DNA from 4 places in the Streptomyces sp. NPDC055243 genome. Region 1 is predicted to be linked to each of the others. Evidence: riboswitches for the same ligand, from Rfam matches in the RefSeq annotation. Region 1 holds a riboswitch; each other region holds the start of a gene.
The links. Region 1 has a riboswitch for cobalamin ahead of ACIGXX_RS11190 (ABC transporter substrate-binding protein). Riboswitches for the same ligand answer to the same signal wherever they lie in the genome.
Positions count from the first base shown of each region.

Region 2: it holds a riboswitch for cobalamin, as region 1 does, so the genes downstream of both, metE (5-methyltetrahydropteroyltriglutamate--homocysteine S-methyltransferase) here and ACIGXX_RS11190 (ABC transporter substrate-binding protein) in region 1, are expected to answer to the same signal.
Region 3: it holds a riboswitch for cobalamin, as region 1 does, so the genes downstream of both, ACIGXX_RS22715 (cobalamin biosynthesis protein) here and ACIGXX_RS11190 (ABC transporter substrate-binding protein) in region 1, are expected to answer to the same signal.
Region 4: it holds a riboswitch for cobalamin, as region 1 does, so the genes downstream of both, ACIGXX_RS18880 (ABC transporter substrate-binding protein) here and ACIGXX_RS11190 (ABC transporter substrate-binding protein) in region 1, are expected to answer to the same signal.

Region 1 is NZ_JBITWR010000003.1:298,198-302,401, forward strand. Features, by position in the region: gene ACIGXX_RS11185 (iron chelate uptake ABC transporter family permease subunit) at 1-434, opposite strand, end outside; gene ACIGXX_RS11190 (ABC transporter substrate-binding protein) at 431-1,447, opposite strand; cobalamin riboswitch at 1,540-1,726, opposite strand; gene ACIGXX_RS11195 (VOC family protein) at 1,734-2,183, opposite strand; gene ACIGXX_RS11200 (helix-turn-helix domain-containing protein) at 2,189-3,052, opposite strand; gene ACIGXX_RS11205 (haloacid dehalogenase-like hydrolase) at 3,248-4,204, shown strand, end outside.
Region 2 is NZ_JBITWR010000013.1:16,623-20,826, reverse strand. Features, by position in the region: gene cbiQ (cobalt ECF transporter T component CbiQ) at 1-471, opposite strand, end outside; gene ACIGXX_RS31540 (energy-coupling factor ABC transporter substrate-binding protein) at 478-870, opposite strand; gene ACIGXX_RS31535 (energy-coupling factor ABC transporter permease) at 870-1,625, opposite strand; cobalamin riboswitch at 1,655-1,839, opposite strand; cobalamin riboswitch at 2,094-2,312, shown strand; gene metE (5-methyltetrahydropteroyltriglutamate--homocysteine S-methyltransferase) at 2,474-4,204, shown strand, end outside.
Region 3 is NZ_JBITWR010000007.1:383,123-387,326, forward strand. Features, by position in the region: gene ACIGXX_RS22710 (cobyric acid synthase) at 1-1,399, opposite strand, end outside; gene ACIGXX_RS22715 (cobalamin biosynthesis protein) at 1,396-2,337, opposite strand; cobalamin riboswitch at 2,459-2,594, opposite strand; gene ACIGXX_RS22720 (hypothetical protein) at 2,774-3,025, opposite strand; gene ACIGXX_RS22725 (inorganic phosphate transporter) at 3,038-4,204, opposite strand, start outside.
Region 4 is NZ_JBITWR010000006.1:54,735-58,938, reverse strand. Features, by position in the region: gene ACIGXX_RS18885 (FecCD family ABC transporter permease) at 1-724, opposite strand, end outside; gene ACIGXX_RS18880 (ABC transporter substrate-binding protein) at 829-1,788, opposite strand; cobalamin riboswitch at 1,832-1,988, opposite strand; gene ACIGXX_RS18875 (M67 family metallopeptidase) at 1,952-2,374, opposite strand; gene ACIGXX_RS18870 (amino acid permease) at 2,460-3,929, opposite strand.

The DNA of each region.
Region 1 (4,204 bases):
AGGACGAGGGCGAACGAGACCACGGCGCCCACGAAGGCGCCCGCCGAGATCGACACCACTCCCCCGCCGACCCCCAGGACGACGATCGCGACCGCGCCCGTGGAGGCCCCCGAGGAGACGCCGAGCACGAAGGGGTCGGCGAGCGGGTTGCGCAGGAGGGACTGGAGGACCGTCCCGCAGACCGCGAGGCCCGCGCCGCAGACCGCCGCGAGCAGCGTGCGCGGCATGCGCAGGTTCCAGACGATGCCGTCCCGGATGGGCGTCAGCGTCGCCTCGCCCCAGCCGAGGTGGGCGGCCACCGCCGACCACACGTCCGGTACGGAGATGTCGGCGGGGCCGATGGTGACGGCCACCGCCACGGAGAGGGCCAGGGCGGCGAGTCCCGCCGTCCAGAGCAGGGTCTGCCGTATGCCGCCCGGGAGGGCTCGCGTCACTTGGCGAGCCCGAACTCGCGCAAGGCGTCGGCTACTTGCTCCACGCCGTCCACCGTGCGGATCGTCGGGTTCATGGCCTGGCCGCTCAGCAGCACGTACCGCTTCTTCTTCACGGCGGTCAGGTTCTTGGTGACCGGGTTGGACTCCAGGAACGCGATCTTCTTCTTCGCGCTCTCCGCGGTCTGCGACCTGCGGGTGAGGTCGCCGATGACCAGGACGTCCGGGTCGCGGTCGGCCACCGTCTCCCAGTTGATCTGGGGCCACTCGTCGCGGGTGTCGTCGAAGACGTTCTTCGCGCCGAGCTCGCGGGTGATGATGCCCGGCGCTCCGCAGCAGCCCGCGATGTAGGGAGCGTCGGAGTTGGCGAACCAGTAGAGGAGCGAGGCATCGGAGGCGTCCATCGCCTTGGTCGCCTTCGCCACCCGGTCCTTGAGCCGCGCGATCAGGCGTTCGCCGCGCTTCTCGACGCCGAACGCCTTGGACAGGTCGCGCACCTCGCCGTAGACCGTGTCCATGGTCAGCGTCTTGTCGCGGCGGCCGTCGCCGTCGCCGCTGTTGTCCTTGCCCGCGCAGTCGGAGGGCGAGACATAGGCGGGTACGCCGAGCTCGGCGAACTTGGCGCGGTCGGCGACGCCGCCCTTGCTGACCGTCGCCTCGAAGGACGCGGTGACGAAGTCCGGTTCCTGGGCGAGGACCTTCTCGAAGGAGGGGTAGCTGTCGGCGAGCCGCTCGACCTTGGCGTTGTCCTTCTCCAGGCCCTCCAGGACCGGGTCCGTCCAGGTCCCGGTGCCGGCCATGCGGTCCGCGAGGCCGAGGGAGAGCAGGATCTCGGTGGAGCCCTGGTCGAGGGAGACCGCCCGCTGCGGCGGCGCCTTGATCTCCGCCTTCTTTCCGCAGGAGGTCAGGGTCAGTGGGTAGCCGGCGGCCTTCTCGTCCGAGGTGGAGGCCGACGAGCCGGAGCCGCCGCAGGAGGTCAGCGTGGCCGAAAGGGCGACGCCGAGGAGAAGGGGCATACGTACACGACGGGCTGTGGAGGACACACGATCCCTTGAGTCTCACGGCTCATACGCGGAGCCTGGCCTGCTTCGTCACCTCCGCCGCCCGGTGCGCGGGCGAAGGTGCCAGCAGGTCTTCGGACTCGGGGATCGGCCGTGCGGGGCGCCTTCCCAGGCGTCCGTGGACGCCCAGTGGCCGTGGCCCCGCCCGTTCCCCCTCACCGCTGCGCGTCAGTTCCGGATTCGCACCGGATTCCCTGGCCCTGGTGTGGGTTGACTGGCGCTCGCAAGCTATCACGCAGGGTCAGGACGGCTGACCGGGCCTCGGCGCGCCGCGGTAGGTGCCGAAGGACCATTTGTTGCCCTCGGGGTCGGCGATCGCGAACTCCCTGCTGCCGTACGGCTGGTCCTCGATCTCGCGGACGATCTCGACCCCGGCGGTGCTGAGCCGCTGGTAGAGGTCGTCCACGTGGTCGGTGACGACATACGCGCCGAAGGTGCCCGGTTCCAGGCACCAGCCCTGGGACTTCTCGTCGTACGAGCCGAGCATGATCGCGCCGCCCTCGGGCCAGTCGAGCTCGGCGTGGGCCACGCGGTCGCCGTCCTCGTAGACGGCGGTGCGCAGGAAGCCGACGGTGCCGACCAGGAAGTCGATCAGGGCGGGGGCGTCGTGGGCCTGGAGCGTCGGCCAGACGTCGGGCGCGCGCCCGGCGGAGGTGGACTGGGGCTGCTGTTGCTTCTCGGTGGTGTTCATGGCTCCTACTCTTCGCCTCCGCCATGGCTCCCGGCTTGGATATTCCGGCACTCTTCGGCCAGCCAGCCGCTGGGGCTGACGCCGGTGTACTGCCGGAAGTCCCGCACCAGGTGGGAGTGGTCGTAGTAGCCGCAGTCGGCGGCGACACGGGCCAGGTCGGGGGCGGCGCCCGCGGCGACGAGGCGTACGACGGCGTCGCGTGCGCGCTGGAAGCGCATCAGGCGGCCCGCCTGCTTGGGGCTCAGGCCCGTCTCGGCGCGGAAGAGCGTGGTCAGGCGGCGTTCGCTGAGCGCGACGTGCCGGGAGAGGCCGTGCAGGGTGCCGACGCCCCGGTGCCGGGCCAGCCAGGCCCAGGCCTCGGCGACCTCGGGGCGTACGGTTCCGCCGGATTCCTCGGCCGCGCGCTGCCTCAAGTAGGCGGACAGGAAGGCGAATCGCTCCTCCCAGCCGCCCTGCTCGCACAGCATCTCCCGTACGTCGGCGGCGCTGCGGCCCATCACCTCAGCGCCGGGCGTCACCAGCTCGTCCGCGAGCTCCGACGCCGGTACGCCGAACAGGGCGCGGGCGGCGAGCGGGTGCACGGCGAGCTGGATGCCCGCCTCGTGCTCGGGCCGCACGACGTAGGCCGGGGACTGGTGCAGGCCGCCCAGGACGATGTCCGTGCGGTCGGCGTCGGGGCCGCCCGCCTGCTCGGGGCTCGCGCCGCTGACGACGGGGCCGTCCAGCGAGAAGATCAGCGTCAGGTACGGGGACGGCAGGCCGCGGTGCAGGCCCGGCCGCTCCCCCTCGGTGCGGTAGCCGACGGCGGACACCACCATGCCGTCGAGCCGCGGAGCGGCCCGCACGAACTCCGGGGAGACGGTCTCCATGCCTTCCAGTATGCGATGGGCGGGCCCGAGAGGCAGGCCCCGAGGCCCGGCGAACGTCCGATGCGGCTACCCGCGCAGATCCGTCCCATGCCCCCTGCGTCCGGTGATGTCGATCATGGGAATCCGCGGTCCGACCTCATACGATGACCCGCCGCTCCGGACGGGGCGCAGACCGCTCTCAGGGGGCACAGAAACATGGCAGTAAAGGCAAAGAGCAAGCTGGCCGTACTCGGCACGGCGGGCGCGCTCACCGCGGCCGTCCTGGCGGGGACGGCGCTCTGGCCCAGCACGGACGCGACGGCCGCGGACGCCTCCGCGCGGAGCACGAGGACCGCGGCCGAGCTGAAGCACTGGCCCGAGCCGGTCGCGAAGAAGCTGGGCAAGGTCATCGCGGAGAACGGCCACAAGGGCGCGTACGCCGTCTTCGACGCGGACAACACGACGTACCGCAACGACCTGGAGGAGTCCCTCCTGCCCTTCCTGGAGATGAAGGGGGTGCTGACCCGCAAGTCGATGGACCCGTCGCTGAAGATCATCCCCTTCAAGGACACGGCGAAGCACAAGGAGAGCCTCTACAGCTACTACAACCGGCTGTGCGAGGTCGACGACCAGGTCTGCTACCCGTGGGCCGCGCAGATCTTCTCCGGCTTCACACTCAAGCAGCTCAAGGGGTACGTCGACGAGCTCCTCGCCCACGACAAGCCGATCCCCGCCGAGTACTACGAGGACGGGAAGCTGACCAGGACCGAGGTCGAGGCGCCGGAGTTCTTCACCGGCATGCAGGAGCTCTACAAGTCTCTGCGCAAGCACGGCATCGAGGTCTACGTGGTGAGCGCGGCCAGCGAGGACCTGGTGCGCATGGTCCTTGCCGACCCCAAGTACGGCTACGCCGTGAAGCCCGAGAACGTCATCGGCGTCGGGCTGCAGCTCAAGGACCGCAAGACGGGCGAGGTCACCAGCTCCCGCAAGGAGATCGCGGAGGGCCGCTTCGACGAGAAGAAGCTGGCGGGGCGTGAGCTGACGCCGAACCTGTGGGCGCCGCTGACCTGGTTCCAGGGCAAGCCCGCGGCCATCAACACGTACATCGACGAGTGGAAGAAGCCCGTCCTGGTGGCCGGCGACACCCCGGCGAGCGACGGCCCGATGCTGTTC
Region 2 (4,204 bases), on a different contig from region 1:
GTCCAGGAGCAGGAAGCTCATGCGGTACATGACGAGGGCCACGTCCACCACCGGCGCCGGTACGCCCACCTTCACCAGGCGGGGCAGCAGGTCCGACATGGGCGTGGTGAAGGCGAAGAGCAGGACGCCGAGCGAGGCCGCCGACGTGCGCAGGAGCAGACCGCCCGCGCGTGCGGGGCCGCCGTCGGCGAGCGTGACGAACCCTTCGGGGCCGCCGAGTTGCACGATCAGGGTCAGGGCGCCGGTGACGCAGAAGCCGAGCGGCACGCGGTAGGCGCGCCACAGTTTGCGCGGCGGCACACCGGCGGGCCCGAGCAGTACGGCGAGCGCGGCGACCAGGACCAGGGCGGCACCCGGCCAGGGCGGCAGAGAGACGGCGAGGACGGTGAAACCGAGGCCGAGCACGGCCTTGTCCACGGGGTGGCGGCGGCGCCAGCGACTGCTGTGCGCCGCCGCGTCGATGGGCAGCACGCGGGGTCAGACCTGCTCGGTCTCGGCCCGGGCGCTCTCCCCGTCGGCGGTCCGCTCCGTGGCGGCCTTCCCGGCTGTGGCGGCCTTCTCGGCCAGTGCGAGCTCGGCGCCCTGGCGGCGTCCCTTGCGCAGACCGAAGTAGTACGCGAGGACGCCCGCGCCCAGCGCCGCCTGAAGGGCGAAGAGCGCGGACTCGATCTCCCCGGAGGGGGGTTCGTACAGCGGCGAGAACCAGGGTTCGTAGTCCGGCTCGATCTCGGTGATCGCGGTCTCGGCCTGGGCGTCGGCCCCGGCGAACGGCTCCTTCTCGTCGTCGCCGAGACCGAGCGCCAGCGGCAGCACGGCGAGCGCGGCGACGATGAGGAGGAGCAGAGTGTTGATCTTCGCGTTGCGGCTCATCAGGCGCTGGCCCCCGTCTCCGTCTGCTTCTCCGTCGTCACGTTCTTCTCTGCCGTCACGTTCTTCCCTGCGGTCACGGCCGCTGACGACTTGTCCCGCAGCAGGACGCCGAGCCGGGTGAGCTCACCCTTGCTCGACTGCACGAGCAGCCGCATCACCACGACGGTGAGCAGGCCCTCGCTGACGGCCAGCGGGATCTGGGTGACGGCGAAGATGCCGCCGAACTTGCCCAGGGCGCCGAGGAATCCGCTGCTCGGGTCGGGGAACGCCAGGGCCAGCTGGACGCTGGTGACGCAGTACGTGGACAGGTCGGCGACGAAGGCGCCGAAGAACACGGCGACCATGAGCGGCACGTCGTACCGCTTCAGGAGGCGGTAGACGGCGTATCCGGCCCATGGCCCGACGATCGCCATGGAGAACACGTTGGCGCCGAGCGTGGTGAGCCCGCCGTGGGCCAGCAGCAGCGCCTGGAACAGCAGCGTGATGGTGCCGAGGACCGCCATGATCGGCGGCCGGAACAGGATCGCGCCGAGGCCCGTGCCCGTCGGGTGCGAGCAACTGCCCGTGACGGAGGGGATCTTCAGTGCGGAAAGGACGAAAGTGAAGGCACCGGATGCGCCCAGGAGCAGGGTGCTCTCCGGGTGCTCCTTGACCTCACGCGTCAGGGAGCGGACTCCGTGGACGACGAACGGCGCGGACGCTACGCCCCAGGCGATCGCGTGCGCCGGCGGGAGGAAACCCTCGGCTATGTGCATGGCTAAGCAGACCCTCTCCAGCACCTCGTGGATGGACAACGCGCCTTGGCCGGTCTCCTGGCTGACGGGTCGTACCGACCGGACTCCGCCTTCCCGGGTGCGTGAGCACCCAGTGGCTGCCGCGAGGGCTGGAGCCGGACTTCCCGATCACAGTGGCGAGGGCCGCACCGGCATCACACCGGATTTCCCGAGCACCAAGGCGTGGTGACCCTAGTGCTCGATCGAGCCTCCTGACAACTTGCGGGACCGCCCCGGCTGTGGCACGCGCGAGCGCACACGACCAGGGCGTACGCCCCTGGTCAGCCCATGTGCCTCGACCGTGTGCGCCCGGCTCGCGCGAGGTTCAGGAGTGGGCGGGCCATCGATCGCGCGACGGTCCTGGAGCTGATGGCGGACCGCCCCGCCGCCGTGTCTCACCTCACGGTCCGGAATGTGATCAGTACTGCCCAAGAGGCCGGACCACCCCTTAGCCTGACCGGTGCAGCTGGTTCGCCCTGTCCGCCAGGCAGGAGCGTCGTAAGAGGGAACCCGGTGGGAATCCGGGACTGCCCCGCAGCGGTGAGTGGGAACGACCGCCGTCATGAGCACTGGATCCGAGCGCGGATCCGGGAAGCGACGGCCAGTAGGAACCTGTTTCGGCAGGTGTGCCCGCGAGTCCGAAGACCTGCCCGTTGCCCGTACGTGACCCCTCACGTGCGGACATCCCGGTGACCTCGTGGGCGGGTCGGCGTCGGATCAGGTGGAGCACCGTGCCGCAGGCGCGCGTTCGGTCCATCCGGTCCGTCATCCCTTCGCGTCCGTGTCCCGTCCCCGGGATGCTCAGGAGTCATCTCGCGAAGGAGATTTCCGTGACAGCGAAGTCCGCAGCCGCGGCAGCACGGTCCACCGTGTACGGCTACCCCCGCCAGGGCCCCGACCGGGAACTGAAGAAGGCCGTCGAGGGGTACTGGAAGGGCCGCGTCACCGCCGACGCCCTCCGGGACACCGCGGCGCAGCTGCGCCGGTCCACCTGGCGGCATCTGGCCGACGCCGGCATCGACGAAGTGCCGACCGGCGACTTCTCGTACTACGACCACGTCCTGGACACCAGCGTCATGGTCGGCGCGATCCCCCAGCGGCACCGCGAGGCCGTCGACACCGATCCGCTCGACGGATACTTCGCGATGGCCCGCGGCACCCAGGACGTGGCGCCGCTGGAGATGACCAAGTGGTTCGACACCAACTACCACTACCTCGTACCGGAGCTGGGCCCGGACACCGTCTTCACCGCCGACTCGGCCAAGCAGGTCGCCGAGCTGAAGGAGGCGATCGCGCTCGGCCTCGCGGCCCGCCCGGTCCTCGTCGGCCCGGTCACCTATCTGCTGCTCGCCAAGCCCGCGCCCGGCGTGGCCGCCGGCTTCGAGCCGCTCACCCTCCTGGACCGTCTGCTTCCCGTGTACGCCGAGGTCCTCGCCGACCTGCGCGCCGCGGGCGCCGAGTGGGTGCAGCTCGACGAGCCCGCCCTGGTCCAGGACCGCACCCCGGCCGAACTCAACGCCGCCGCGCGCGCCTACCGCGACCTGGGCGCCCTCACCGACCGCCCGAAGCTCCTGGTCGGCTCCTACTTCGGCAGGCTCGGCGAGGCGCTTCCGGTGCTCGCCAAGGCACCGGTCGACGGCCTCGCCCTGGACTTCACCGAGGCCGCCGCCAGCCAGCTCCAGGACCTCGCCGCCGTCGGCGGTCTGCCCGGCAAGCGTCTTGTCGCGGGCGTCGTCAACGGCCGCAACATCTGGATCAACGACCTGGAGAAGTCGCTGTCCACCCTGGGCACGCTCCTGGGCCTCGCCGACCGGGTCGACGTCTCCGCGTCCTGCTCCCTGCTGCACGTCCCGCTGGACTCCACCGCCGAGCGGGACATCGACCCGCAGATCGCCCGCTGGCTGGCCTTCGCCCACCAGAAGACCGCCGAGATCGCCACGCTCGCCCGCGGCCTGGCCCAGGGCACGGGCGCCATCGCGGCCGAACTGTCGGCCAACCGCGCCGACTTGGCGTCCCGCTCGGGCTCCGCCCTCACCCACGACCCGGCCGTACGCTCCCGCGTCGCCGCCGTCACCGAAACCGACGCCCGCCGCGCACATGCCTACCCGGAGCGGGCGGCGGCCCAGCGGACGCGGCTGGGCCTGCCGCAGCTGCCCACGACCACCATCGGCTCGTTCCCGCAGACCGCCGAACTGCGCACGGCACGGGCCGACTTGCGTGCGGGACGTATCGACACCGCCGGGTACGAGGAGCGCATCAGGAACGAGATCCGCGAGGTCCTGGCCTTCCAGGAGAAGGCGGGCATCGACGTCCTGGTGCACGGCGAGCCCGAACGCAACGACATGGTGCAGTACTTCGCCGAGCAGCTCACCGGCTACCTCGCCACACAGCACGGCTGGGTCCAATCCTACGGCACCCGCTATGTGCGCCCGCCGGTCCTGGCAGGGGACATCTCGCGGCCCGAGCCGATGACGGTGCGCTGGACCTCGTACGCCAACTCCCTCACCGACCGTCCCGTCAAGGGCATGCTCACCGGTCCCGTCACCATGCTCGCCTGGTCC
Region 3 (4,204 bases), on a different contig from region 1:
GATCGAGCTGCTCCTCGCGCAGGGCGCCGAAGCTGGTGTCGGGCGCGGGCACGAAGCGGCGTCCGGCGGCGCGGGCGACCTCGGTCAGGAAGCGGCGCCGGAACGCGTCGCTCTCCAGGGAGCCGTGCCAGTGCGTGCCCCACACCTCGCCGACGCGGCAGCCGTCCAGGAAGGGCTCTCCGCCCAGGACTTCGGCGACGCCGTGATGGATCTCGTACCCCTCGACGGGTTCGCCCAACGCCTCGCCGACCGGCCGCGCGAGGGTCTTCTCGCGCTCGAACCGCACGCGCACGGGCAGCAGCCCGAGCCCGTCCACGGCCCCCGCCCGCGACTCGACGTCGTCCTCGATGTGCTCGCCGAGCACCTGGAAGCCGCCGCAGATCCCGAGCACGGGCCGCCCCTCGGCGGCGCGCCGCGCGATGGCGTCCGCGAGACCGCGCTCGCGCAGCCACTCCAGGGCGCGCACGGTGCCGCGCGTGCCCGGCACGACCACGAGATCGGCGTCGACGAGCTCGTCGGCCCGGTCCACGAACCGCACCACGACGCCGGGTTCGGCGGCCAGGGCGTCCACGTCCGTGAAGTTCGACATCAGCGGCACGGCACAGACGGCGACCCGCAGCACGTCCTCACCGACCGGCGGGGTGACGGCGGACTCGCGCACGGCGCCCCGCAGGGACACCCGCAGGCCGTCCTCCTCGTCGATGCCGAGGCCGTGCTGGAAGGGCAGCACACCGAACGTGCGCCGCCCGGTGAGCCCGAGCAGCATGTCGAGCCCGGGTTCCAGCAGCGAGACGTCGCCCCGGAACTTGTTGACGAGATACCCGGCGACCAGTTCCTGGTCCTGTGCGCTGAGCAGCGCCGTCGTCCCGAAGAAGGAGGCGAAGACGCCACCGCGGTCGATGTCGCCGACGACGAGGACGGGGAAGCGGGCGGCCCGCGCGATCCCCATGTTCACGATGTCCGTGCGCCGCAGATTGATCTCGGCGGGGCTGCCCGCGCCTTCGCAGATCACGGCGTCATAGCTGCCCCGCAGTTCCTCCAGGCATCCCACGACGGTGGAGAGCAGCGCTTCCTGCCGTCCACCGTGGTAGCCGCGTGCGCTCATCTCGCCCACGGCCTTGCCCATCAGGACGACCTGGCTGCTGCGGTCGCTGCCGGGCTTGAGCAGCACGGGGTTCATCAGCGCGCTCGGCTCGACCCGGGCGGCCTGCGCCTGCATGGCCTGGGCCCGTCCGATCTCGGCGCCTTCGCGCGTGACGAAGGAGTTGAGGGACATGTTCTGCGCCTTGAAGGGCGCGACGGAGACCCCCTTGCGGGCCAGCCACCGGCAGATGCCCGCGGTGACGACGCTCTTCCCCGCGTCCGATGTGGTCCCGGCCACGAGCAGTCCACCACTCACGAGGCGCCGCCTTTCCGCATAGTGCTCACCACTGCCGCGACCCCCAGGGCCAGCAGTCCGACCCGCCGCGACAACCGCACGGCCCGCTCGATGTCCGTCACGTCGACGGCCCGCCCGCTCGTGTTCAGGACGGGCCGGTGCTCGACCCGGCCTCCGTACGAGAGGCTCCCCCCGAGCCGTACCCCCAACGCCCCGGCGAAGGCGGACTCCACGGGCCCCGCGTTGGGGCTCGGATGCTTGGCCGCGTCCGCGCGCCAGGCGCGCAGGGCTCCCTTCGGAGCGTCCCCGGCGACGGCGGCCAGCACCGCGGTGAGCCGGGCGCCCGGCCAGCCCAGAACGTCGTCGAGCCGCGCGGAGGCCCACCCGTAGCGCCGGTACCTCACGGACTTGTGCCCGACCATGGCGTCGAGCGTGTTGACGGCACGGAAGGCGACCAGCCCCGGCACCCCGCCGACGGCGCCCCACACGAGCGCACCGACCACCGCGTCGGAGGTGTTCTCGGCGACGGACTCGACCACGGCCCGCGCGATGCCGTCGGCGTCCAGAGCCTGCGGATCGCGCCCGCACAGATGCGGCAGCCGCTCCCGCGCCACCTCGACGTCCCCGGCGGCGAGCGCCCCGCCGATGGCCCGCGCCTCACGCCCCAGCGAGGTCCCGCCGACCACGGCCCAGGTCGTGGCGGCGGTCAGCGCGACGGACGCGGCGCGTGAGTCACGTACGAGAGAAGAGGCCAGGGCGGCGGCACCGGCCGCGCCCCCGGCGCACACCACGGCGTGCAGGGCGCCCCACCCGCGGTGGTCACGCCACAGCACACGCTCGACGGCGCCCGCGGCCCGGCCGAACGCGGCGACCGGGTGCCCGCGGCGAGGATCGCCGAGCAGCAGGTCACCGAGGAGGCCGGCGGCGGCGCCGTACGCGAAGTCGCGGTCGGCACGCACGGGTTCAGCCGACCGGAAGGAGGAGAGGAGCGAGGGGCCCGGCCTGGAAGGGCAGGGGCACAGAGACCGGCAACGGGCGGCCGCGCATGGCGATATGTCCTCACTCAGGGTGTCCGCGCCCTGGTTCGACGTGACCGGCGGCGAGAGTTCCTGGCTTCCGAGGAGGGGGCTCCCCGATGACAGTGGCGGGACCGCGCCGGATTCGCACCGGCTTCCTCTCCTGCCGCCGTAATGGCTCCGGCAGTCCACCACGCCCGCGAACGCCCGTCAACTTGCCGTTGACCTGGTACGGGAGAGTGTGCCGAGGCCCACATGGGGCCGGTTTCCCGGCGTCGGCGTGCGTCGGCGCGGGCCGGGCACGGCGGACACGCGAAAGCCGGGTGGGACGCACTCGTCGAGGCGTGTCCCACCCGGCTCCCGTGAGGCCGAAGTGCCGTCAGGCGACGATCAGGTAGATCCCGTACGCCACGGCCGCCAGGCAGAGCGCGAAGCACGCGTACGCGCCCGTGCGTGCCGCCACGGGGACGGTGCCGGCGGTGGTGCCGGCGGTGGTGGAAGAGGCGCCGGACGTGGCCGCCTCGCGCTTGGAGAGGCCGACGATGCCGAGGGTGAACAGGCCCACCAGGGCCACCGTCACCCCGAGGCTGACTCCGAACACGGAGCCGAGAGCTGCCCAGTCGATGTTCATGGTGAGTTGTCCTTACACCGTGGCGGGCCGGGCGGGATCCGCCACGGTGCCGGTCGGGGCCGGGATGGTGGCCTTGACGAAGTCGACGTCGGCGCTTGCCACGGCCGACCCGGTGGGCGGCGGCGAGACGGCGGCCATCGCGGTGGTCACGACACCGGCGGGCTCGGCGCCGGAGGGGCCGCCGATCTCGTCGTCGGCGACGTTCGTGTGGTCGACGGCGTTGCGCCGGGAGAGCACCCAGATCACGGCCGAGCCACCGATGAGCAGCGCGGCGGTCGCCGCGACGCCCCAGGGGCCCTGCTTGGTGAGGAACTCCGCGCCCGCGCCGACCAGACCGGCGGCCGGGAGCGTGAGGCCCCAGGCGACGAACATGCGGGTCGCCGTGGACCAGCGGACCACACCGCCCTTGCGGCCGAGGCCCGCGCCCATCACGGCGCCCGAGCAGACCTGGGTGGTGGAGAGCGAGAAGCCGATGTGCGAGGAGGCGAGGATCGCGGTCGCGGCGCTGGTCTGGGCGGCGAAGCCCTGCTGCGGCGCGAGGTCCGTCAGGCCCTTGCCCATGGTGCGGATGATGCGCCAGCCGCCGAGGTAGGTGCCCAGCGCGATGGCGACACCGGCCGAGACGATGACCCACATCGGGGGGTTGGCACCCGGGTTCAGGACGCCGCCGGTGATCAGGGCGAGCGTGATGATGCCCATCGTCTTCTGCGCGTCGTTCGTGCCGTGCGCCAGCGAGACGAGGCCCGCGGAGGCGATCTGGCCGGTGCGGTAGCCCTTGGCGGTCGCCTTGGTGTCGGTGTTGCGCCCGATGCGGTACGTCAGGCGCGTGGCCAGCGTCGCGGCGATGCCGGCGACGAGGGGCGCGGCGATCGCGGGGATCAGGATCTTCGTGACGACGGTGCCGCCGTCGATCGACGACCAGCCCATCGACATGACCGCGGCACCGATGAGGCCGCCGAAGAGTGCGTGGGAGGAGCTGGAGGGCAGGCCCACCAGCCAGGTCAACAGATTCCAGAGGATCGCGCCCACCAGGGCCGCGAAGATCACCTCTGTCTTCAGTCCGTCCTCGTTGACGATCCCGCCGGAGATCGTCTTGGCGACCTCCACCGACAGGAAGGCGCCGACGAGATTCAGCACGGCGGACATGGCCACCGCCGTCTTGGGCTTGAGGGCGCCGGT
Region 4 (4,204 bases), on a different contig from region 1:
GGCGGGCCAGGGCGACGAGCAGCGCCGTGCCCACGATCAGGGCGGCGGCGGGCAGGGCGAGCATGTCCCAGCGGGCGCTGCCGAGGCCGCCGAGGGTCCAGTACAGGACCTCCTTCAGGTGGTCCGTGCTGTCGGCCATGATCAGGATCAGGCTGGTCAGGGCGGAGAGGATGTACGAGACGGCCACCCCGGCCAGGATCAGCCGGCCGGTGGCGAAGCCTCCGCCGCCGGACCTGGCCAGGGTGTAGACGACGAGCAGGGAGAGCAGCGCGCCGGCGAAGGCGGCGGCCGGAAGGGTGACGGTGGTGGCCAGCCCCGCGCCCAGGCCGAAGACACTGCCGAGGACGATGACGGCGACGGCTCCCGCGGAGGCACCGGAGGAGACGCCGAGCAGGAACGGATCGGCCAGCGGGTTCCTCACCAGGGCCTGCAGGACGGTGCCGATGACGGCGAGCCCGGCGCCTACGGCTGCGCCGAGCAGCACCCTGGGGAGTCGCACGTCCAGCACGATGGTGCGGAACGGGGAGGGCTGCGCGCCGCCCGTCAGGATCTGAAGGACGTCGGCCGTGGGTATGCGGACCGAGCCCAGCGCGAGACCCGCGACGACTGCCGCCGCGAGGGCTGCGCAGAGCGCCGCTATGACTGTCGTGTAGCGCAGCCGTCCGCGGGTCGGTGTGATCCTGGCGGGGCCTTCCCCAACCCCGCCCCTTCCCGGCTGTGACATGTGCGGCTCCGCCGCGGGCCGCTCCGGCGCGGGGGCCTTGGTCGCCGTCATCACCGGCTCCGCCGAGTTCGTCCTCAAACGCCGGACGGGCTGAATCCGCCCCCTCACAGCTGGTCCGCCAGCTTCTTCACCGCCCCCGGTGCCCGCACCCCCACCACCGTGTCCGACAGGGGCAGGACCGCGAAGCGCTGATGCTTGACGGCGGGGACGTCCGCGAGGACCGGGTCGTCCAGGAGGCGCTTCTTCTTCTGGGCGACCGTCGTGCCGCCGTAGTCGAGGATCACGATCACCTCGGGCTTGCGGTCGACCACCGACTCCCAGGACGCGTCGCCGAAGGACTTGTCCAGGTCGGCGAAGACGTTGCGGCCGCCGGCCCGCTCGATGATGTCGTTGCCGATGCCCCGGCCGCCCGCCGTGAACGCGGTCTTGTCGCCGCTGTCGTAGACGAAGACCGGGATCGGCTTCCTGGACTTCGACTTCGCTTCCGTCGCGGACAGTTCGCGCTTGGCCGCGCCCACCCACTCGTCCGCCCGCTGCCGCACGCCGAACGTGCTGCCGACCTCGCGGACCTCCTGGTAGACGTCGTCCATCGACACGGCCCGCTTCGCGCAGCCCTCGACGTTGAGGCGGCTCTCGATGCCGGACTTCGCCAGGGCCTTGCGGCTGCGGCCCTCGCCCGCCTGGAAGGCGCTCGCGTAGCCGCCGTAGACGAAGTCGGGGTCGGCGGCCAGGAGCTTCTCGTACGAGGGGTATTCCTTGGCGAGGACGGGGGTGTCCGCGTACGCCTTCGCGTACTTCGGCAGGACCTTGTCGTCCAGGTACGCCGTGCCCGCGATGCGGTCCTTCAGGCCCAGCTCCAGCATCACTTCCGTGACGTGCTGGTTCATCGTGACGGCGCGCTTCGGCGGTGCTTCGTACGTCGTCTTCACGCCACAGTTGGTGACCGTGTACGGGAAGCCCCGCGTCTTGGCCTGCGGCTTCGCGTCGGTGCCGTCGGAGGACGAACACGCGGCGAGCGGGACCAGCAGCGCCGCGGCGACAAACACGCGTAGGGGACGGGACATGGCTGAGCTGCCTCCTCCAGGGGATTCCGCGTCCCCTGCGTCGTGGGAGAAGAGGGCGGCAGGTCAGTTCCTGACTGCCCCGCCCGCGAAGGGTGGGGTCACAGTGGCGGGACCGTGCCGGATTCGCACCGGCTTCCTGGGTCCTGCCGCCTCAAGGTGAAGCTCAGTATGCCTGGACGACCTTCACCTCTTCTTCGGTGACCTCGCCCTCGACGATCCGGAAGGAGCGGAACTGGAACTCGCCCGCGTCGTCGGCGTCGGCCGTGGAGACCAGGACGTAGTGGGCGCCCGGCTCGTTCGCGTACGTGATGTCCGTGCGCGAGGGGTACGCCTCGGTCGCCGTGTGCGAGTGGTAGACGATCACCGGCTCCTCGTCGCGGTCGTCCATCTCGCGGTAGAGCTTGAGCAGGTCACCCGAGTCGAACTCGTAGAACGTGGGCGAGCGGGCCGCGTTCAGCATCGGGATGAAGCGCTCGGGGCGGCCGGTGCCCTCCGGGCCCGCGACCACACCGCAGGCCTCGTCGGGGTGGTCCTGGCGCGCGTGCGCGACGATCTGGTCGTGGAGGGCCTGGGTCAGGGTCAGCATGGCAGCCAGGATAAGCAGAAGGGCCCGCCCGTACCGAAGGATGGTACGAGCGGGCCCACATGCTGGGACGAGGGGTGTTACGGCACTACTTCACCGCGTCCTGCGGCTCGGCCTTGTCGCCGCCCGCGGGCTGCGCGCCCCGCTTCTGCATGATCAGGTAGCCGACGCCGAGGATCAGGGCCCACACCGGAGCCGCGTAGAGCGAGATCCGCGCGTCCTTGTCGATGCCCATCATCACGATGACCATCCCGATGAAGGCGAGCGCGAACCAGCTCGTGTACGGAGCGCCCGGCGCCCGGAAGGTGGACTGCGGCAGCTCGCCGCGGTCGGCCTTGCGGCGGTACTTGATCTGGCAGACCAGGATCATGATCCAGGCCCACATGCCGGAGATGGTCGCGAAGGAGACGACGTAGTTGAACGCCTCGCCCGGCCACTGGTAGTTGATCCAGACGCCGACCAGCATCAGCGTGGCGGAGAAGGTGGTGCCGACCAGCGGCAGGCCGTTCTTCGTCAGCTTGGTGAAGAACTTCGGGCCCTGGCCGTTGAGCGCCAGGTCGCGCAGCATGCGGCCGGTGGAGTACATGCCGGAGTTGCAGGAGGAGAGCGCGGCCGTCAGGACGACGAAGTTGACGATGGCGGCGCCGATGCCCAGGCCCATCTCCTCGAAGGCCGCGACGAACGGCGAGACGCCCGGCTGGAACGTGGTCCACGGGACGACCGAGAGGATCATGATGAGCGCGCCGACGTAGAAGACGGCGATGCGCCACGGCACGGTGTTGATGGCCTTGGGCAGGACGGTCTTGGGGTCCTTGGACTCGCCCGCGGTGACGCCGACGAGCTCGACGGCGAGGAAGGCGAACATCACGATCTGCAGCGTCATCAGCGTGGAGCCGATGCCGTTCGGGAAGAAGCCGCCCTGGTCCCACAGGTGGGACACGGACGCGGTGTCACCGGCGTCGGAGAAGCCGATGGTGAGGACGCCGGCGCAGATGAGGATCATGCCGATGATCGCGGTGACCTTGACCATCGAGAACCAGAACTCGAGCTCGCCGAAGAGCTTCACGGAGATCAGGTTGGCGCCGTACAGGATGACCGTGAAGATCAGCGCGTAGGCCCATTGTGGAATGGAGCCGTGCGTCCAGTACTGCATGTACTGGGCCGCCGCCGTGACTTCCGTGATGCCGGTCACGACCCAGAAGAGCCAGTACGTCCAGCCGGTCACGTACCCGAAGAACGGGCTGATGAATTCACGCGCGTACTCCGAGAAGGAGCCCGACACGGCGCGGTACATGAGCAGCTCGCCCAGGGCCCGCATGATGAAGAAGATGACGAGGCCGGCGATGGCGTACGCCAGGATGAGGCTCGGACCGGCCTTGTGGATGGCCTTGCCCGCGCCGAGGAACAGGCCGGTGCCGATGGCACCGCCGATCGCGATCATCTGGATCTGCCGGGCACCTAGCCCGCGCTGATAACCCTCGCCTGACGAGCCGGGCGAACCGCCCGCGCCGTCGGCCTCATTGCCGTCGTGATGCTCTTCGACCTGCACTGAGGTCATGGTGACGCCTTTCTCCACGCTAGATCCGTGAGCCCGCAGTCTGCGTCATGGCCACGGATCAGGTCCTGATCCCCCCGGATATGGATGGAGTGCTACCGGCGGTCTGCCGGCCCGAGCGCCACCGGTGACATGGGTGGCGTCACCGAGTGGTCGTGAAGATTTATCACGGTCGCAATAGTGATCGGTTCATCCGCGTGTGGCCCACACCACGAGAAGAACCGGACAAAATTCCCCTGACGCGTCAAACACGGGCAATGAAGTGACACGATCGTTAT